Regions from separate parts of the Proteiniborus sp. MB09-C3 genome, predicted to be linked through region 2. Evidence: a T-box and tRNA genes for the amino acid it is inferred to sense, from the RefSeq annotation. Region 2 holds a T-box; the other regions hold tRNA genes.

What was found. The T-box of region 2 lies ahead of asnS (asparagine--tRNA ligase). A T-box ahead of a tRNA ligase gene usually reads a tRNA of that ligase, here a tRNA-Asn.
Region 1: it encodes a tRNA-Asn, which carries the amino acid that the T-box ahead of asnS (asparagine--tRNA ligase) is inferred to sense. The anticodon was not compared.
Region 3: it encodes a tRNA-Asn, which carries the amino acid that the T-box ahead of asnS (asparagine--tRNA ligase) is inferred to sense. The anticodon was not compared.

Annotation. Positions count from the first base shown of each region.
Region 1 covers NZ_CP127161.1:2,971,932-2,978,733, forward strand. Annotated here, with positions in the region: tRNA gene QO263_RS14565 (tRNA-Phe) at 186-261, opposite strand; tRNA gene QO263_RS14570 (tRNA-Ile) at 274-350, opposite strand; tRNA gene QO263_RS14575 (tRNA-Ile) at 398-474, opposite strand; tRNA gene QO263_RS14580 (tRNA-Pro) at 486-562, opposite strand; tRNA gene QO263_RS14585 (tRNA-Trp) at 589-662, opposite strand; tRNA gene QO263_RS14590 (tRNA-Ile) at 738-814, opposite strand; tRNA gene QO263_RS14595 (tRNA-Ser) at 825-916, opposite strand; tRNA gene QO263_RS14600 (tRNA-Ser) at 926-1,014, opposite strand; tRNA gene QO263_RS14605 (tRNA-Lys) at 1,030-1,105, opposite strand; tRNA gene QO263_RS14610 (tRNA-Gln) at 1,249-1,324, opposite strand; tRNA gene QO263_RS14615 (tRNA-Arg) at 1,375-1,451, opposite strand; tRNA gene QO263_RS14620 (tRNA-Gly) at 1,497-1,570, opposite strand; tRNA gene QO263_RS14625 (tRNA-Tyr) at 1,709-1,794, opposite strand; tRNA gene QO263_RS14630 (tRNA-Thr) at 1,881-1,956, opposite strand; tRNA gene QO263_RS14635 (tRNA-Asp) at 2,109-2,185, opposite strand; tRNA gene QO263_RS14640 (tRNA-Val) at 2,203-2,278, opposite strand; tRNA gene QO263_RS14645 (tRNA-Glu) at 2,356-2,430, opposite strand; tRNA gene QO263_RS14650 (tRNA-Met) at 2,541-2,616, opposite strand; tRNA gene QO263_RS14655 (tRNA-Asn) at 2,636-2,710, opposite strand; tRNA gene QO263_RS14660 (tRNA-Phe) at 2,864-2,939, opposite strand; tRNA gene QO263_RS14665 (tRNA-Ile) at 2,949-3,025, opposite strand; tRNA gene QO263_RS14670 (tRNA-Pro) at 3,061-3,137, opposite strand; tRNA gene QO263_RS14675 (tRNA-Ser) at 3,165-3,256, opposite strand; tRNA gene QO263_RS14680 (tRNA-Ser) at 3,266-3,354, opposite strand; tRNA gene QO263_RS14685 (tRNA-Lys) at 3,370-3,445, opposite strand; tRNA gene QO263_RS14690 (tRNA-Gln) at 3,464-3,539, opposite strand; tRNA gene QO263_RS14695 (tRNA-Arg) at 3,590-3,666, opposite strand; tRNA gene QO263_RS14700 (tRNA-Gly) at 3,712-3,785, opposite strand; tRNA gene QO263_RS14705 (tRNA-Tyr) at 3,923-4,008, opposite strand; tRNA gene QO263_RS14710 (tRNA-Thr) at 4,095-4,170, opposite strand; tRNA gene QO263_RS14715 (tRNA-Asp) at 4,323-4,399, opposite strand; tRNA gene QO263_RS14720 (tRNA-Val) at 4,417-4,492, opposite strand; tRNA gene QO263_RS14725 (tRNA-Glu) at 4,570-4,644, opposite strand; tRNA gene QO263_RS14730 (tRNA-Leu) at 4,711-4,799, opposite strand; tRNA gene QO263_RS14735 (tRNA-Asn) at 4,807-4,881, opposite strand; rRNA gene rrf (5S ribosomal RNA) at 4,887-5,003, opposite strand; rRNA gene QO263_RS14745 (23S ribosomal RNA) at 5,094-6,802, opposite strand, start outside.
Region 2 covers NZ_CP127161.1:2,818,868-2,825,669, reverse strand. Annotated here, with positions in the region: gene orr (ornithine racemase Orr) at 1-156, shown strand, start outside; gene QO263_RS13825 (DUF4870 domain-containing protein) at 266-592, shown strand; gene QO263_RS13820 (replication-associated recombination protein A) at 915-2,252, shown strand; gene QO263_RS13815 (CsxC family protein) at 2,389-3,195, shown strand; gene QO263_RS13810 (CsxC family protein) at 3,364-4,191, shown strand; T-box leader at 4,710-4,952, shown strand; gene asnS (asparagine--tRNA ligase) at 5,041-6,432, shown strand; gene QO263_RS13800 (SEC-C metal-binding domain-containing protein) at 6,526-6,802, shown strand, end outside.
Region 3 covers NZ_CP127161.1:2,997,133-3,003,934, forward strand. Annotated here, with positions in the region: tRNA gene QO263_RS14870 (tRNA-Arg) at 1-75, opposite strand, end outside; tRNA gene QO263_RS14875 (tRNA-Cys) at 81-155, opposite strand; tRNA gene QO263_RS14880 (tRNA-Gln) at 165-240, opposite strand; tRNA gene QO263_RS14885 (tRNA-His) at 337-413, opposite strand; tRNA gene QO263_RS14890 (tRNA-Gly) at 446-519, opposite strand; tRNA gene QO263_RS14895 (tRNA-Gly) at 559-633, opposite strand; tRNA gene QO263_RS14900 (tRNA-Tyr) at 676-761, opposite strand; tRNA gene QO263_RS14905 (tRNA-Thr) at 859-934, opposite strand; tRNA gene QO263_RS14910 (tRNA-Asp) at 1,088-1,164, opposite strand; tRNA gene QO263_RS14915 (tRNA-Val) at 1,197-1,272, opposite strand; tRNA gene QO263_RS14920 (tRNA-Glu) at 1,338-1,412, opposite strand; tRNA gene QO263_RS14925 (tRNA-Met) at 1,481-1,557, opposite strand; tRNA gene QO263_RS14930 (tRNA-Met) at 1,599-1,674, opposite strand; tRNA gene QO263_RS14935 (tRNA-Leu) at 1,697-1,785, opposite strand; tRNA gene QO263_RS14940 (tRNA-Asn) at 1,793-1,867, opposite strand; rRNA gene rrf (5S ribosomal RNA) at 1,873-1,989, opposite strand; rRNA gene QO263_RS14950 (23S ribosomal RNA) at 2,223-5,285, opposite strand; rRNA gene QO263_RS14955 (16S ribosomal RNA) at 5,447-6,802, opposite strand, start outside.

The DNA.
Region 1 (6,802 bases), 150 kb from region 2:
CAATGTCATTATAATTTATATAAGTAAAAAGAAGAGGTAAGGTTATGTAAAATGTAAGTAAAACTTTTCAATAATATGTGGAATATTAAGAAATGTAGTATAGGGAAAGGTAATATTCTATGTATAAGACAATAGATACCAAAAAAAGTTTAAGCGAGATTATCTAATCTCGCTTAAACTTTTTTTGGTGCCCAGAGGCGGAATCGAACCACCGACACGGGGATTTTCAGTCCCCTGCTCTACCTACTGAGCTATCTGGGCAAATGATTATTATGGTGGGCCTTCAGGGATTCGAACCCCGGACCTGCCGGTTATGAGCCGGACGCTCTAACCAACTGAGCTAAAGGCCCTCATAAATATGAAGTATATAATTAGTATCTAATGGGAAAATTATTGATGGTGGGCCTGGGTGGACTCGAACCACCGACCTCACGCTTATCAGGCGTGCGCTCTAACCACCTGAGCTACAAGCCCATCATTTTTATTGGTCGGGGTGGAGGGACTCGAACCCCCGGCCCCATGGTCCCAAACCACGTGCGCTACCAAACTGCGCTACACCCCGATCATTGTAATATTTTATTATAAAATTGGCAGGGGTGGAGGGAATCGAACCCCCACTAATGGTTTTGGAGACCAGTGTGATACCACTTCACCACACCCCTATATCTTAGGTAGAATAATAGCTTTGAATGCCTACATTCCACCAACTTAATTATGCCTTTAATTTAATTACTTAATGGTGGGCCTTCAGGGATTCGAACCCCGGACCTGCCGGTTATGAGCCGGACGCTCTAACCAACTGAGCTAAAGGCCCTAAAAAAACATGGCGGAGAAGGAGGGATTTGAACCCTCGCGCCCCTAAACGAGACCTACTCCCTTAGCAGGGGAGCCTCTTCAGCCACTTGAGTACTTCTCCATATTATTTTGGCGGAGGGGGTGGGATTCGAACCCACGTGGGCTTGCACCCTAACGGTTTTCAAGACCGCCCCGTTATGACCGCTTCGGTACCCCTCCATGTTATTTGTTTAATGGTGACCCATCCGCGATTCGAACGCGGGACACCCTGATTAAAAGTCAGGTGCTCTGCCGACTGAGCTAATGGGTCAATTTTAATTTATTTCTCGGATTCACTACTTTATTATGCTAACTCATTCTAAGCAACTAAGCGATGTACCCCAAATCAAAAGCATGATTTGGGTCCCCTGCTTATGCCGACTGAGCTAATGGGTCAATGTTAGCAGATTATACTGGCTGGGGTAGCAGGACTCGAACCTACGAATGCCAGAGTCAAAGTCTGGTGCCTTACCGACTTGGCTATACCCCAACAATTATTTTTCCTTGAGACAGCTGTAGCAATGTCCACTAGGATTATTATGGCGTACCCACAGGGATTCGAACCCCGGACACACGGCTTAGAAGGCCGTTGCTCTATCCTACTGAGCTATGGGTACATATTATTTTTGCTCTTATTGGATATAATTATATGTTACTTTTTATGGAGCGGGTGAAGGGAATCGGACCCTCGCAACCAGCTTGGAAGGCTGGGGCTCTACCACTGAGCTACACCCGCATGTATTAGTAACTCTATATATTACTTACTTTAGTTGCGGCTTGTTTCTGGGACACCTAAGCGATTCACACCAAACCAAAAGCATGGTTTGGGTTCTCTGCTTATACCACTGAGCTACACCCGCATGTATTTATTTTTTGGTGGAGGGGACTGGATTCGAACCAGTGAAAGCACAGCTAACGGATTTACAGTCCGTCCCCTTTGGCCAACTCGGGAACCCCTCCATATTTTACAGTCTAGTAACACAATTTTGGTGCTCATTGCGTTTGATCTACCTTTAATTTGCTTCGCAAATTAGGTTAGGTCATAATGGAGCTGGTGAAAGGAATTGAACCCTCAACCTACTGATTACAAGTCAGTTGCTCTGCCGATTGAGCTACACCAGCACATTGTCTTTACTTCTCGGATTAACTTTTTTTACTGCATTAACTCCTTATAAGCAACTAAGCGATTCACACCAAACTAAAAGCATGGTTTGGGTTCTCTGCTTATGCCAATTGAGCTACACCAGCATATTGCTTTACATATTAAAAACTATTGGCGACCTGGAAGGGACTCGAACCCTCGACCTCCAGCGTGACAGGCTGGCATTCTAACCAACTGAACTACCAGGCCAAAATGTCAATTATTTATGGTGGGCGCAATAGGGCTCGAACCTATGACCCCCTGCTTGTAAGGCAGGTGCTCTCCCAGCTGAGCTATGCGCCCATAAAATTTTAAATATTGAATTTATGTGATCTTTACAGACACTCCTAAATGTTGTCCTGACGGACAGATACTAAAGTTGGTGACCCTACCGGGATTCGAACCCGGGTTACCGCCGTGAGAGGGCGATGTCTTAACCGCTTGACCATAGGGCCATTATCATTTTAATTGTCCTTATCAGGCTTCTGTTTATTACCTGCACTTATACTGATATAATGGTTTCTCCTACAGACAATCTTAATTTTTGTCCTAAATATGAATTTTATGGTTGCGGGGGCCGGATTTGAACCGACGACCTCCGGGTTATGAGCCCGACGAGCTACCAGCTGCTCCACCCCGCGATGATTTAAATATATTTATTGGCTCCTAGGGTGGGACTCGAACCCACAACCTACCGGTTAACAGCCGGTTGCTCCGCCATTGAGCTACCCAGGAATACTCATGGCTAATTAATTTTTAACTTAGCGACAAAATATATATTATCATATAGGATTGATTATGTCAATAGTATTTGCTTGGTAATTTAAGGTATTGCTTGTGGTGATTAAAAAACCCCCATCATTTTCTATAACGACAAGGGTCTTTAATTGGTGCCCAGAGGCGGAATCGAACCACCGACACGGGGATTTTCAGTCCCCTGCTCTACCTACTGAGCTATCTGGGCAAATAATAATGGTGGGCCTTCAGGGATTCGAACCCCGGACCTGCCGGTTATGAGCCGGACGCTCTAACCAACTGAGCTAAAGGCCCTCATATAATATCACGACTAATTATATTTCTATTATTGGTCGGGGTGGAGGGACTCGAACCCCCGGCCCCATGGTCCCAAACCACGTGCGCTACCAAACTGCGCTACACCCCGATTTAGTATGAAATATATCCAGCCGAATGGCGGAGAAGGAGGGATTTGAACCCTCGCGCCCCTAAACGAGACCTACTCCCTTAGCAGGGGAGCCTCTTCAGCCACTTGAGTACTTCTCCATATTATTTTGGCGGAGGGGGTGGGATTCGAACCCACGTGGGCTTGCACCCTAACGGTTTTCAAGACCGCCCCGTTATGACCGCTTCGGTACCCCTCCATGTTATTTGTTTAATGGTGACCCATCCGCGATTCGAACGCGGGACACCCTGATTAAAAGTCAGGTGCTCTGCCGACTGAGCTAATGGGTCAATGTTAGCAGATTATACTGGCTGGGGTAGCAGGACTCGAACCTACGAATGCCAGAGTCAAAGTCTGGTGCCTTACCGACTTGGCTATACCCCAACAATTATTTTTCCTTGAGACAGCTGTAGCAATGTCCACTAGGATTATTATGGCGTACCCACAGGGATTCGAACCCCGGACACACGGCTTAGAAGGCCGTTGCTCTATCCTACTGAGCTATGGGTACATATTATTTTTGCTCTTATTGGATATAATTATATGTTACTTTTTATGGAGCGGGTGAAGGGAATCGGACCCTCGCAACCAGCTTGGAAGGCTGGGGCTCTACCACTGAGCTACACCCGCATGTATTAGTAACTCTATATATTACTTACTTTAGTTGCGGCTTGTTTCTGGGACACCTAAGCGATTCACACCAAACCAAAAGCATGGTTTGGGTTCTCTGCTTATACCACTGAGCTACACCCGCATGTATTTATTTTTGGTGGAGGGGACTGGATTCGAACCAGTGAAAGCACAGCTAACGGATTTACAGTCCGTCCCCTTTGGCCAACTCGGGAACCCCTCCATATTTTACAGTCTAGTAACACAATTTTGGTGCTCATTGCGTTTGATCTACCTTTAATTTGCTTCGCAAATTAGGTTAGGTCATAATGGAGCTGGTGAAAGGAATTGAACCCTCAACCTACTGATTACAAGTCAGTTGCTCTGCCGATTGAGCTACACCAGCACATTGTCTTTACTTCTCGGATTAACTTTTTTTACTGCATTAACTCCTTATAAGCAACTAAGCGATTCACACCAAACTAAAAGCATGGTTTGGGTTCTCTGCTTATGCCAATTGAGCTACACCAGCATATTGCTTTACATATTAAAAACTATTGGCGACCTGGAAGGGACTCGAACCCTCGACCTCCAGCGTGACAGGCTGGCATTCTAACCAACTGAACTACCAGGCCAAAATGTCAATTATTTATGGTGGGCGCAATAGGGCTCGAACCTATGACCCCCTGCTTGTAAGGCAGGTGCTCTCCCAGCTGAGCTATGCACCCATAAAATTTTAAATATTGAATTTATGTGATCTTTACAGACACTCCTAAATGTTGTCCTGACGGACAGATACTAAAGTTGGTGACCCTACCGGGATTCGAACCCGGGTTACCGCCGTGAAAGGGCGATGTCTTAACCGCTTGACCATAGGGCCTTATTATTTATCATAGTTAATCCTTACAACACTCTTAACTATTGTCCTAGGGACAAATATAATAGCTGGTGCCGGGAACCGGAATCGAACCGGTACGATCTTTGGGGATCGCAGGATTTTAAGTCCTGTGCGTCTGCCTGTTCCGCCACCCCGGCATTTTGCTGGCTCCTAGGGTGGGACTCGAACCCACAACCTACCGGTTAACAGCCGGTTGCTCCGCCGTTGAGCTACCCAGGAATACCATCCAGCAACGCCCTACTCTCCCAGGCGGTTTCCCACCAAGTACCATCAGCGCTGAAGGGCTTAACTTCTGTGTTCGGTATGGGAACAGGTGTGACCCCTTCGCTATTGTCACTGGATTTATGCCCTAAATCATTTGTTCAGAGCTTATATATATTTAGTTTTAAGGTATTTATTTGTACCTTAAAAACTACACAGCGTCCATATTTCTGGTCAAGCCCTCGACCTATTAGTATCGTTTAGCTTAAAGCATTGCTGCTCTTACACCTACGACCTATCAACCAGTTAGTCTTTCTGGGGTCTTACTCTGTTTACCAGATGGGAAATCTTTTCTTAAGGGGGGCTTCGCGCTTAGATGCCTTCAGCGCTTATCCCTACCAGACTTGGCTACTCAGCCATGCCCTTGGCAGGACAACTGATACACTAGTGGTCTGTCCATTCCGGTCCTCTCGTACTAGGAACAGCTCCTTTCAAATTTCCTACGCCCACGACAGATAGGGACCGAACTGTCTCACGACGTTCTGAACCCAGCTCGCGTGCCTCTTTAATGGGCGAACAGCCCAACCCTTGGAACCTGCTACAGCTCCAGGATGAGACGAGCCGACATCGAGGTGCCAAACCTCCCCGTCGATGTGGACTCTTGGGGGAGATAAGCCTGTTATCCCCGGGGTAGCTTTTATCCGTTGAGCGATGGCCCTTCCACTCGGCGCCACCGGATCACTAAGTCCAACTTTCGTTCCTGCTCGACTTGTGGGTCTCGCAGTCAAGCTCCCTTCTGCCTTTACACTCTTCGCACGATTTCCGACCGTGCTGAGGGAACCTTTGAGCGCCTCCGTTACTTTTTAGGAGGCGACCGCCCCAGTCAAACTGCCCAACTGACAGTGTCCCAAAACCAGTTTCATGGCCTATGGTTAGAACTTCAGTATCATAAGGGTGGTATCCCAACGACGACTCCACCAATGCTGGCGCACTGATTTCTCTGTCTCCCACCTATTCTGTACATAGGATACCAAAATCCAATGTCAGCTTGCAGTAAAGCTCCACGGGGTCTTTCCGTCTAGTCGCGGGTAACTCGCATCTTCACGAGTACTACAATTTCACCGGATCTCTTGTTGAGACAGTGCCCAGATCGTTACACCTTTCGTGCGGGTCGGAACTTACCCGACAAGGAATTTCGCTACCTTAGGACCGTTATAGTTACGGCCGCCGTTTACTGGGGCTTAAGTTCTTACCTTCGCTTGCGCTAAGCATTCCCCTTAACCTTCCAGCACCGGGCAGGTGTCAGCCCCTATACTTCATCTTTCGATTTAGCAGAGACCTGTGTTTTTGGTAAACAGTCGCCTGGGCCTATTCACTGCGGCCGAAGGAGGCTTATGTGGCTTGCACTTCACCTCCCTCGGCACCCCTTCTCCCGAAGTTACGGGGTTAATTTGCCGAGTTCCTTAACAAGAGTTCTTCCGCTCATCTTAGGATTCTCTCCTCGCCTACCTGTGTCGGTTTGCGGTACGGGTACCTTTAGGCTTGATAGAAGCTTTTCTTGGCAGTGTGGATTCAGTTAGTTCGCTACTTGTATTTCGCTCCCCATCACTTCTCAGGATATTGTACCTACGGATTTGCCTTTAGATACTCCCTACTTGCTTAGGCACACTCAACCAACGGTGTGCTTAACCTATCCTCCTGCGTCACTCCTTCTCTTTTAGCGCCTTCTGGTAGTACAGGAATTTCAACCTGTTGTCCATCGCCTACGCCTTTTGGCCTGGGCTTAGGTCCCGACTAACCCTGAGTGGACGAGCCTTCCTCAGGAAACCTTAGGCTTTCGATGGGTGAGATTCTCACTCACCTCTCGCTACTCATGCCAACATTCTCTCTTGTATACTGTCCACTACTCCTTTCGGTATAGCTTCTACCTGTATACAAT
Region 2 (6,802 bases):
ATAAGTATTTTAGGAGGCAGTAGTGATCATCTGATTATTGATATTACAGATAGCTCAAGCAGCTATAAGATTGGAGATAGAGTATCTTTTAAATTAAGCTATGGAGGAATTTTAAGCACATTAACCTCTGAATATGTAAAGAAGATATTTGTTTAATAATAAATAGCTTAGTGTTCCTACTTTTATATACAGGTATCTAATTATTTTTCTTTCAATTAGAATAGTATTATAATATAATTAAATTACCAAAGGAGGTAATGCTGGAATGCTAACTACTGAACAAAAACTTTTATGCGCTTTAGCTCATCTTGGTGTATTTGTTGGAATACCAATTATAGCACCGATAATAGCTCTTTTAGTCTCAAATGATAATTTTGTTAAAATGCAAGCAAAAGAGGCTTTGGGTTTTCAAATCATGCTGATTGCTGCTGGTATTATTTCTGGAATATTAGTTATTGTTCTTATCGGGATACCTCTATTGCTAGTGATAGGAATAGTAACTGTAGTTTTCCCAATAATAGCAATAGTAAAAGTAATAGATGGTGTAGATTACTCTTATCCTATTTCAGGTTCTATTATAAGAAAAATGTAAAAATCATACTTCTAAAAAAGTCCTCCTTCATATCTTATATATAAGAGTATATGAAGGAGGACTTTTTTGGAATGAAGAAATAAAGTACGTGGTGATGGAACTTAATCAAGAGATTTAAGACATTTGCGAAGTTATTTTAAGAGTGATAAACTATGATATAATGAATCTTGGCGGAGAAGCGTAAATTATTTAATAAAAAATAATTGAAGAAATGCTTCATAGAAGAGCCAAGATTGATTTTATAGATGCTATAAATGAAGAATAGATTGATTATATAAGAAACTTATTAGAGTAGCTTAGAAATATACAAGAGGTGAAGCATATGGATTTGTTTCAAATTAGTGCTGAGATGAATATGAAAAAATCTGCACCACTTGCAGATAGAATGAGACCAAATACACTTGAAGAATTTACAGGTCAGGATCATATAATAGGGAAGGGAAAGCTTCTTTATAGAGGAATCATAGCTGATAAGCTAAGCTCTATTATTTTCTATGGCCCGCCTGGAACAGGTAAAACAACTTTGGCAAAAATAATTGCTAATTCTACTAAGAAATATTTTGAACAGCTAAATGCTGTAACATCAGGTATAAAGGATATTAGAGAGGTTATAGAAAGAAGCAAGGAAAGACTTGGCATGTATAACAAAAGGACAATTCTTTTTATTGATGAAATACATAGGTTTAACAAAAGCCAACAGGATGCTCTTTTACCATATGTTGAAAACGGAACACTGATACTCATAGGCGCAACAACAGAAAACCCTTTTTTTGAAGTAAATAAGGCACTTATTTCAAGGTCTATGGTTTTTAAGCTTGAACCTTTGAAAAATGAACATATCAAGATGATTTTAGATAATGCAATCAAGGATAGAGATAAAGGCTTGGGGGAATTTAACATTGAAATTAATAATGACGCTCTTGAACATTTGGTCAATGCTTGTAATGGAGATGCAAGAATTGCATTAAATGGATTAGAACTAGGAGTATTAACTACACCTCCAGATGAAAATGGCATTATTAAAATTACCTTAAGCGTAATAGAAGAGTGCATACAAAAAAGAGCAATTAGGTACGAAAAAAATGGTGATGAGCATTATGATATTATTTCAGCCTTCATAAAGAGTATGAGAGGCTCAGACCCTGATGCGACTCTATACTGGCTTGCTAAAATGATATATGCAGGGGAAGATCCTAAGTTTATTGCAAGAAGAATAATAATATGTGCTTCAGAAGATGTGGGCAATGCTGACCCTCAAGCCCTTACTTTAGCAGTATCAGCTTTTCAGGCTGTAAATACTATAGGTATGCCTGAAGGTAGAATTCCACTTGCACAAGCTGCAGTATATGTTTCCTGTGCACCAAAAAGCAATGCATGTTATGTGGGAATAGATAGGGCTTTAGGCGATATTGAAAAAGGGGTAATGGGTCAGGTGCCCACATACCTTAGAGACTCTACTTCAAGAAAAATGGAGGAAAAATATATATTAAATAAAGATGAAAAAAGTAAGGATTATTTATATCCCCATGACTATCCTAATGGTTTTACCCAGCAGCAATATTTACCTAATGAGCTAGTAGGAGTCAGTTATTACAGACCTACAGAAAATGGATATGAGAAGATTATTAAGGAAAGATTAAAAGACTTACTTGAAAAATAAATTCTACTCTAAGGAACAGATATATTTGTTCCTTATTTATTTTTTTGCAAATCGGAACTTAATAGTCTCAATAGAATAGTATAAATATAGAAAATATTTTTAATTATTTTTGGATTTGATAAAAAGAGGTGAAAAAATGGTAAATGTAAGGGTTGAACACTCAGAAAGTTATAAAGTATTATATGAAAACTCTAATGTAGTACATATATCACAGCAATATAAAAAAGCGTGGAACGGGGAAAGGTGGAGAGAAGAAAAACTTATAGAAAATTGTCCAAATGAAGAGGTAGAAATAATATCTCTAAAATCAGGTGCAATAGCTAAAATTCCAGTAATGCTTGCTGCCTTTACAGTTCAAATTAATATAAATTCTTTAATTGAAATCTCTGAACCTATTCTCCAGATAAAGGAGATAGCAAAGAAAGTAAATATTCATCAATGTAATATAATGCAAGACACCGATGTACTATTTATTAAAGGTTCTGTAAAGAAGAGTATAGAATACTATACAAATACTTCTTCAAACAGCGATAAAACATATGGTGCAGTGCAAACTCTAATTCTAGATATACCATTTAAGTGTACAACTAATATTAAATATAATATAATGGAGCCTCAAGAGATTATAAAGAACACAGCAGAAGAATTCAAATACATCAAAAACAATGAATATTTAAATTTTGATTTAGATGAAAATGAAAATATAGTGTATGATGATTTTAACTATTTCAATCAAATTACCAACGAGTATTATAATGAAGTACCGTACTGTGAAATTACCAGCAGCAAAATAATAGAGTCTGAAAAACTAATAGAAATCAAAACAGAAAATGATAATATCTCTATACAACAGGGAATTTATGCAATTGAAGGAGAAGGAGTTCTCTATGTTGAAATAAGAATTTTACAAAATCGACTGGTTTCTATTCCTATGATGCCTTGAGATGTGGTGCTTGGTCACATTTAGTAAATCAAAAATATATCTAAGGTATTAATCAAGAAATTTATGAGAAAAGTGTAACTAAAAAAACACCCCCGAATACTATGTACTAGGATATGAGACAGAAAGAAAAGTCTCATATTTAGGAATAGTTTTTAAGGAGGTAAACCGATGTCTTATCTAGACAATAATCAATATGGATCAAAGGTAAACTATGGTAAACAAGAAACTTGTAATGTGTGTAAGCCAGGAAAATCAGTGTGCACAGACATCACTTCTACTACGTTAGTTGATGCTGTTAACGCTCCTGTAAACTTAGCACCTATAGTTTCTGGAGTAGTGGCTAAGGTACCTGTTGTTTTAGCAGAGCTTACAGTACAAGTGAATGTAGATTCAATAATTGAACTACCAGAACCAGCTATAGAAATTAAAAATATTAAAAAACATCTAAAGATTACTCAATGTCTATTATTACAAAATACTAACATGCTATTTGTAAAAGGTTTTGTAAGAAAGAATATTGAGTATGCTACACTTGGCTGCTCAAATGTAAAAGGATTATGTGGAGATATTAAGCACTGCACAATAGATGTACCATTTAAATTCACAACACCAGTTAATTTTAATGGAACGGCTCCTGCACCTATTATAAACAGAAGTGAATCAGAATTCGAATACTTTAGAAAACAAGATCTACACGGACCAGAATTCGCAGAAAAAGACAAATTATTATCTGGTGACTTATCTGAATTCAATCAAATATCAACAGAATTCTTCAATGAGCTTCCTTTCTGTGAATTGATCAGCAGTAGAATTGTAGAATTTGATGAGTTCTTATTTCCTGCTAAGCCTCACAGAGCAGAGATTCCATTTGAAGAAAGAATTTTCAAGAATATTGAAGAAAAAATGGTAATATTCATAACATTGAAGATTTTACAAAAGCGTCAAGTAGCTATAGGTGACACAGGAGGCTATTCTTGTTCATCTACTTGTGAATAAGAAAACTCTAAATAATAGATTCTACTATTAAACATCTGGGTTTTATACCCAGATGTTTATTTGTTTTCATTTAAAGACCATATCAGGGATTTTGCTATAGATATCAAGGTACAAAAGCTTTTCATTATTATAATATGATTAACTAATAAAAATGTGCAAATATTTTTTGCGATTTTAGTAAATTGTAAATGACTAAACTTGATTTGCTAGATAATATAAAATCGAATTGAACTGAGGCTTAAAGAATTTGTTAGGGAAGTCAGTTCAGCCGAGGCAGGCTTACAAACTCTAAGTATCATAGCATAATAATTATTATTAACTAGTATAAATAGGTAACTTAATTAGATAAAGTGGGATACTAACTAATATGGAGAAGTACTTATAATACTAAAGATAAAATTTTATAGTAAAATCTTGTATATTAAGTTTTGTAATATTTGGTGAATATTTAAATTTATAATTACAAATAATATTTGACAAAAGATTTGTTAAATATTATAATACTGGTAAATAAAACAAAAAAGACTATGAAGAGAAGAGTAGATATAGAAGGTAGTTATAGAGAGCTGACTATGGTGGAAGGTTGGCACGAAATCTATATTGAAGAACATCTCAGAGTCTCTAACCGAAATCCAAAGAGAGTAGACTTAGACGGAATCGCACCGTTATTAGCGAGCAGTATTGAATAGTACTTTTATAAAGTTGGTCATATAATATGACAATTAGGGTGGTACCGCGAAATATAGCCTTTCGTCCCTTTATGGGAAGGAGGGGCTTTTTTTATTGCTTTAAATTATCTGAAGTTAAAAATAAAATAATTATAAAAATTAATAAAAAGGAGGAAGTATTATGAGTTATACATTAGTAAAAGATATTTATAGACATAAAGAAGAGTACTTAGGAAAAACTCTTAAAGTAGCAGGATGGGTAAGAACTATTAGAAGTTCTAAATCTTTTGGGTTTATCGAAATAAATGATGGTAGCTTTTTCAAAAACATCCAGATAGTATATGATGAAACATTGCCAAGCTTTGAAGAAGTGTCTAAGTATCCAATAAGCTCTGCATTAAAAATTGAAGGAATGTTAGTAGAAACACCTAATGCAAAGCAACCATTTGAAATTAAAGCTGAAAGAATAGAATTAGAAGGATATTCAAGTGTAGACTTTCCACTACAGAAGAAAAGACATAGCATGGAGTATCTAAGAACCATCGCTCATTTGAGACCAAGAAGCAATACTTTTTCAGCAGTATTTAGGGTAAGATCTCTAGCAGCCTATGCAATCCATAAGTTTTTTCAAGAAAGAGGATTTGTCTATGTTCACACACCTATTATTACTGGAAGTGATGCTGAAGGAGCGGGAGAAATGTTTAGAGTTTCCACTCTTGACATGTTAAATGTACCTAAGGATAAAGCTGGAAGGATTGATTATTCACAAGACTTTTTTGGTAAAGAAACAAATTTAACAGTAAGTGGTCAGCTTGAAGCAGAAAGCTATGCTTTAGCATTTAGAAATGTCTATACTTTTGGTCCTACATTTAGGGCAGAAAATTCAAATACTGCAAGACATGCTGCTGAGTTCTGGATGATAGAGCCAGAAATTACTTTTGCGGATTTAACAGATGATATGGAATTAGCTGAAGATATGCTAAAATATATTATAGAATATGTCATGGAAAATGCTCCTGAAGAAATGGAATTTTTCAACTCCTTTATTGACAAAGGATTAATTGAAAGACTTAACAATATAGTGAACTCTGATTTTGGTACTGTTACCTATACGGAAGCAATTGAGATACTAGAAAAAGTTAAAGATAGATTTGAATATCCTGTTTCATGGGGATGTGATCTTCAAACAGAGCACGAAAGATATTTAACTGAGGAAGTGTTTAAGAAGCCTGTATTCGTAACTGACTATCCAAAGGATATAAAAGCCTTCTATATGAGATTAAATGATGATAATAAGACTGTTGCGGCAATGGATTTACTAGTACCTGGTATTGGAGAGATTATAGGAGGAAGTCAAAGAGAAGAAAGACTTGAAGTTTTAGAAAAAAGAATGGAAGAAATGGGACTTGATAGTAAGGATTATTGGTGGTATTTAGATTTAAGAAAATATGGTGGAACTAAACATGCTGGCTTCGGGTTAGGGTTTGAAAGAGCTATTATGTATCTGACAGGAATGAGTAATATCAGAGATGTAATTCCTTTCCCTAGAACAGTAAATTCAGCTGAATTTTAATTTAAGTAATATTATTAATAATGCTAGCTATTTCAATTAGTGACATAGCTAATAGGGATAGATTAACTTAGTTATTTTTAGGAGGAGATAGATATGGGTCTATATAAAGAGTGGTCAGAAACAGCTTATGAAGAAAGAGATCAAAAAGAATATAATAAGTTTTGGGAAGTATATTTAGAGCAAGAAAAAAGCGTATATGCAAGTATATTAGAAGGTAAAAATAATGCTATACAGGGAAAATTAAAAGAGCTTGCTGAAAAGTTTGATTTAGATGCTGTCACATTCACAGGATTTTTAGATGGTATAAATACAAGCTTAGTGAACTCTCTTGATTTAGAAAACCTAGAGGAAGATAGCGAAATAGAGCTAG
Region 3 (6,802 bases), 180 kb from region 2:
GTGTACCCAGAGGGATTCGAACCCCCGACCTTCTGATTCGTAGTCAGACACTCTATCCAGCTGAGCTATGAGTACTAATATGGAGGCGACACCCAGATTTGAACTGGGGAGTAAAGGTTTTGCAGACCTCTGCCTTACCACTTGGCTATGTCGCCATAATTATATGGCTGGGGTAGCAGGACTCGAACCTACGAATGCCAGAGTCAAAGTCTGGTGCCTTACCGACTTGGCTATACCCCAACAACTATAGGATCAATAATTAAGAATATCCTACAAAATCAATATTAATTTTTACACGAAAAACAACTGTCAGGATTAATATTTAGAATAAAAAAGTGGGGTGGATAATGGGATTCGAACCCATGGCCTCCAGAGCCACAATCTGGCGCTCTAACCAACTGAGCTATAACCACCATAATATATCAATTATATCTTTCACAAAAAATGGAGCGGGTGAAGGGAATCGGACCCTCGCAACCAGCTTGGAAGGCTGGGGCTCTACCACTGAGCTACACCCGCACAATTAATTAGTCTTATATGATGAATACATAATCGAATTGGAGCGGAAGACGAGATTCGAACTCGCGACCCTCGCCTTGGCAAGGCGATGCTCTACCACTGAGCCACTTCCGCATAATACAATTGTTTTTTATATCTGGATTCTTATATATTTATTGGTGGAGGGGACTGGATTCGAACCAGTGAAAGCACAGCTAACGGATTTACAGTCCGTCCCCTTTGGCCAACTCGGGAACCCCTCCGATTTCGCAGTCTCGCAACACAAATTTGGTACTCGTTGCGTTTGACCTACCATCGATTTTCCGATAAAAACGTCCAGAAAATCGGGTTAGGTCATAATGGAGCTGGTGAAAGGAATTGAACCCTCAACCTACTGATTACAAGTCAGTTGCTCTGCCAATTGAGCTACACCAGCATATTGTCTTTACTTCTCGGATCAACCTTTTTACTGCATTAACTCCTTATAAGCAACTAAGCGATTCACACCAAACCAAAAGCATGGTTTGGGTTCTCTGCTTATGCCAATTGAGCTACACCAGCGTATTTGTCCTACATAGTAGAAATTTATTGGCGACCTGGAAGGGACTCGAACCCTCGACCTCCAGCGTGACAGGCTGGCATTCTAACCAACTGAACTACCAGGCCAACTAAAATTCATATAAACCTTCTATAGAAAATGGTGGGCGCAATAGGGCTCGAACCTATGACCCCCTGCTTGTAAGGCAGGTGCTCTCCCAGCTGAGCTATGCGCCCATAATTTTAGATGTTCAATCTAGTATGGTCTTAACAGATCTCCTATCATGAACTTAAATTAAGGTTGGTGACCCTACCGGGATTCGAACCCGGGTTACCGCCGTGAAAGGGCGATGTCTTAACCGCTTGACCATAGGGCCTTATTTAAATGTTGAAATCAGTCCTAATGGACACTCCTATTTATCGTCCCACAGACGGATATTAAGGTTGGTAGCGGCGAACGGATTTGAACCGCTGACACTGCGGGTATGAACCGCATGCTCTAGCCAACTGAGCTACGCCGCCATGATTAAAAATTACATTAGTCCATCTGGACAGAAATATTATGGTTGCGGGGGCCGGATTTGAACCGACGACCTCCGGGTTATGAGCCCGACGAGCTACCAGCTGCTCCACCCCGCGATGTATATTTAATTATAGTAATTGGTGCCGGGAACCGGAATCGAACCGGTACGATCTTTGGGGATCGCAGGATTTTAAGTCCTGTGCGTCTGCCTGTTCCGCCACCCCGGCATTTTGCTGGCTCCTGGGGTGGGACTCGAACCCACAACCTACCGGTTAACAGCCGGTTGCTCCGCCGTTGAGCTACCCAGGAATACCATCCAGCAACGTCCTACTCTCCCAGGCGGTTTCCCACCAAGTACCATCAGCGCTGAAGGGCTTAACTTCTGTGTTCGGTATGGGAACAGGTGTGACCCCTTCGCTATTGTCACTGGATACGAGTAACTGAAATCTATGATTTCTTCTCTCTATACTTAGCATTGACTAAGTATGTTATTTATTTTTTAGGAACAAGATTTAGTATAGCATATTTTTCGCTACTTGTCAAACCTTTTTTATCAAGGTAATTTGATTCTTTTTCAGTCATTAAGTAGCTATTCACACAATCTTAAAAAGCGTTAAGATTGGTTCTCTGCTTGTACCTTAAAAACTACACAGCGTCCATATTTCTGGTCAAGCCCTCGACCTATTAGTATCGTTTAGCTTAAAGCATTGCTGCTCTTACACCTACGACCTATCAACCAGTTAGTCTTTCTGGGGTCTTACTCTGTTTACCAGATGGGAAATCTTTTCTTAAGGGGGGCTTCGCGCTTAGATGCCTTCAGCGCTTATCCCTACCAGACTTGGCTACTCAGCCATGCCCTTGGCAGGACAACTGATACACTAGTGGTCTGTCCATTCCGGTCCTCTCGTACTAGGAACAGCTCCTTTCAAATTTCCTACGCCCACGACAGATAGGGACCGAACTGTCTCACGACGTTCTGAACCCAGCTCGCGTGCCTCTTTAATGGGCGAACAGCCCAACCCTTGGAACCTGCTACAGCTCCAGGATGAGACGAGCCGACATCGAGGTGCCAAACCTCCCCGTCGATGTGGACTCTTGGGGGAGATAAGCCTGTTATCCCCGGGGTAGCTTTTATCCGTTGAGCGATGGCCCTTCCACTCGGCGCCACCGGATCACTAAGTCCAACTTTCGTTCCTGCTCGACTTGTGGGTCTCGCAGTCAAGCTCCCTTCTGCCTTTACACTCTTCGCACGATTTCCGACCGTGCTGAGGGAACCTTTGAGCGCCTCCGTTACTTTTTAGGAGGCGACCGCCCCAGTCAAACTGCCCAACTGACAGTGTCCCAAGACCAGTTTCATGGCCTATGGTTAGAACTTCAGTATCATAAGGGTGGTATCCCAACGACGACTCCACCAATGCTGGCGCACTGATTTCTCTGTCTCCCACCTATTCTGTACATAGGATACCAAAATCCAATGTCAGCTTGCAGTAAAGCTCCACGGGGTCTTTCCGTCTAGTCGCGGGTAACTCGCATCTTCACGAGTACTACAATTTCACCGGATCTCTTGTTGAGACAGTGCCCAGATCGTTACACCTTTCGTGCGGGTCGGAACTTACCCGACAAGGAATTTCGCTACCTTAGGACCGTTATAGTTACGGCCGCCGTTTACTGGGGCTTAAGTTCTTACCTTCGCTTGCGCTAAGCATTCCCCTTAACCTTCCAGCACCGGGCAGGTGTCAGCCCCTATACTTCATCTTTCGATTTAGCAGAGACCTGTGTTTTTGGTAAACAGTCGCCTGGGCCTATTCACTGCGGCCGAAGGAGGCTTATGTGGCTTGCACTTCACCTCCCTCGGCACCCCTTCTCCCGAAGTTACGGGGTTAATTTGCCGAGTTCCTTAACAAGAGTTCTTCCGCTCATCTTAGGATTCTCTCCTCGCCTACCTGTGTCGGTTTGCGGTACGGGTACCTTTAGGCTTGATAGAAGCTTTTCTTGGCAGTGTGGATTCAGTTAGTTCGCTACTTGTATTTCGCTCCCCATCACTTCTCAGGATATTGTACCTACGGATTTGCCTTTAGATACTCCCTACTTGCTTAGGCACACTCAACCAACGGTGTGCTTAACCTATCCTCCTGCGTCACTCCTTCTCTTTTAGCGCCTTCTGGTAGTACAGGAATTTCAACCTGTTGTCCATCGCCTACGCCTTTTGGCCTGGGCTTAGGTCCCGACTAACCCTGAGTGGACGAGCCTTCCTCAGGAAACCTTAGGCTTTCGATGGGTGAGATTCTCACTCACCTCTCGCTACTCATGCCAACATTCTCTCTTGTATACTGTCCACTACTCCTTTCGGTATAGCTTCTACCTGTATACAATGCTCCTCTACCACTGTCGTAGATTCAATGCTACCCTTAAGTTTTCACTTAACTAGAATCTGGCCGAAGGCTTTTATTGTAGCCTTTTGTGGCCTTCGGCAAAGCTTTCTTTGCCCTTTACTTTAAGAGTAATATTGAATCTACGACAATCCACATCTTCGGTGACTAGTTTGAGCCCCGGTAATCTTCGGCGCAAGACCACTCGACCAGTGAGCTATTACGCACTCTTTGAATGTGTGGCTGCTTCTAAGCCAACATCCTGGTTGTCTGTGTAGTCTTACATCCTTTCCCACTTAACTTGTACTTTGGGACCTTAGATGGTGGTCTGGGCTGTTTCCCTTTTGACTATGAAACTTATCTCACATAGTCTGACTCCCAAGTATATGACTGTGGCATTCGGAGTTTGATAGGTTTTGGTAACGCATGCGCGCCCCTAGACCAGTCAGTGCTCTACCTCCACGTCACTTTCCTTGAGGCTAGCCCTAAAGCTATTTCGAGGAGAACCAGCTATATCCGGGTTCGATTGGAATTTCACCGCTACCCACAGGTCATCCGATAGCTTTTAAACGCTAAGCGGTTCGGTCCTCCATTGAGTTTTACCTCAACTTCAACCTGCCCATGGGTAGGTCACCCGGTTTCGGGTCTACGACATGCAACTTAATCGCCCTATTTAGACTCGGTTTCCCTACGGCTCCATACCTTAAGTACTTAACCTTGCTGCATATCGTAACTCGTTGGCCCGTTCTACAAAAGTACGCGGTCGTTCATATATAGAACTTCCACTGCTTGTAAACATAGGGTTTCAGGTTCTTTTTCACTCCCCTCCGGGGTTCTTTTCACCTTTCCCTCACGGTACTATTCTCTATCGGTCACTAGGTAGTATTTAGCCTTGGGGGGTGGGCCCCCCTGCTTCCCACAAGGTTTCTCGTGTCTCGTGGTACTCTGGATCTCAGCTGGCGGGTTTTCTATTTCGTATACTGGACTTTCACCTTCTGTGGTGGGCCTTTCCAGACCTCTTCTACTATAGATTATCCCTACCGTTTTGCTGGTCCGCAACCCCAGTAAAGTTACCTCTACTGGTTTGGGCTCTTCCCCGTTCGCTCGCCGCTACTTAGGGAATCGATGTTTCTTTCTCTTCCTCAGGGTACTTAGATGTTTCAGTTCCCCTGGTCTGCCTTCTATCTACCTATGGATTCAGTAGATGATTCCTAAGGTTCTCCTTAGGTGGGTTTCCCCATTCGGATATCTACGGATCTATGTCTACTTGCGACTCCCCGTAGCATTTCGGTGCTTATCCCGTCCTTCTTCGGCTCCTAGTGCCAAGGCATTCACCCTATGCTCTTAGTATCTTGACCAGATAAAAATTGTAGCTTTATTTATCAATTCTGTATTGATTTTAAAACTTTCTTACGCTGTGTAGTTTTCAAGGTACAAGTTGACAACCTGTGTTGTCAATTAAGTTGAAAGACTTTGTTAGCCTCTCAAAACTGAACAGTGAAAAGGTACTTCTCCTTAGAAAGGAGGTGATCCAGCCGCACCTTCCGATACGGCTACCTTGTTACGACTTCACCCCAATCATCGATCCCACCTTCGACAGCTGCCTCCTTTCGGTTAGCTCACTGGCTTCGGGTGTTACCGACTCTCATGGTGTGACGGGCGGTGTGTACAAGACCCGGGAACGCATTCACCGCGACGTGCTGATTCGCGATTACTAGCAACTCCGACTTCATGTAGGCGAGTTGCAGCCTACAATCCGAACTGGGATCGGCTTATTGGGATTTGCTTAACTTCACAGTCTTGCTTCCCGTTGTACCGACCATTGTAGCACGTGTGTAGCCCAGGACATAAGGGGCATGATGATTTGACGTCATCCCCACCTTCCTCCGGTTTGTCACCGGCAGTCCCTCTAGAGTTATCAGCTTTACCTGTTATCAACTAAAGGCAAGGGTTGCGCTCGTTGCGGGACTTAACCCAACATCTCACGACACGAGCTGACGACAACCATGCACCACCTGTCTCCTCTGTATCCGAAGATAAAGGATTATCTCTAATCCGATCAGAGGGATGTCAAGCCCTGGTAAGGTTCTTCGCGTTGCGTCGAATTAAACCACATGCTCCGCTGCTTGTGCGGGTCCCCGTCAATTCCTTTGAGTTTCAGTCTTGCGACCGTACTCCCCAGGCGGAGTGCTTAATGCGTTAGCTGCGGCACTGATGGATGTCTCCACCAACACCTAGCACTCATCGTTTACGGCGTGGACTACCAGGGTATCTAATCCTGTTCGCTACCCACGCTTTCGTGCATCAGCGTCAGTTGCAGTCCAGAGAGTCGCCTTCGCCACTGGTGTTCCTCTTAATATCTACGCATTTCACCGCTACACTAGGAATTCCACTCTCCTCTCCTGCACTCAAGCCCTTTAGTTTCAAATGCTAACTACGGTTAAGCCGTAGCCTTTCACATCTGACTTAAAAGGCCGCCTACGCACCCTTTACGCCCAGTAATTCCGGATAACGCTCGCCCCCTACGTATTACCGCGGCTGCTGGCACGTAGTTAGCCGGGGCTTCCTCCTAAGGTACCGTCCGTTTCTTCCCTTAGGACAGAGCTTTACGACCCGAAGGCCTTCTTCGCTCACGCGGCGTCGCTGCATCAGGGTTTCCCCCATTGTGCAATATTCCCCACTGCTGCCTCCCGTAGGAGTCTGGACCGTGTCTCAGTTCCAGTGTGGCCGTTCACCCTCTCAGGCCGGCTACTGATCGTCGCCTTAGTGAGCCGTTACCTCACCAACTAGCTAATCAGACGCGGGACCATCCCATACCGATAAATCTTTGACTCACGTATCATGCGATACTTGAGCTTCATGGGGTATTAATCCC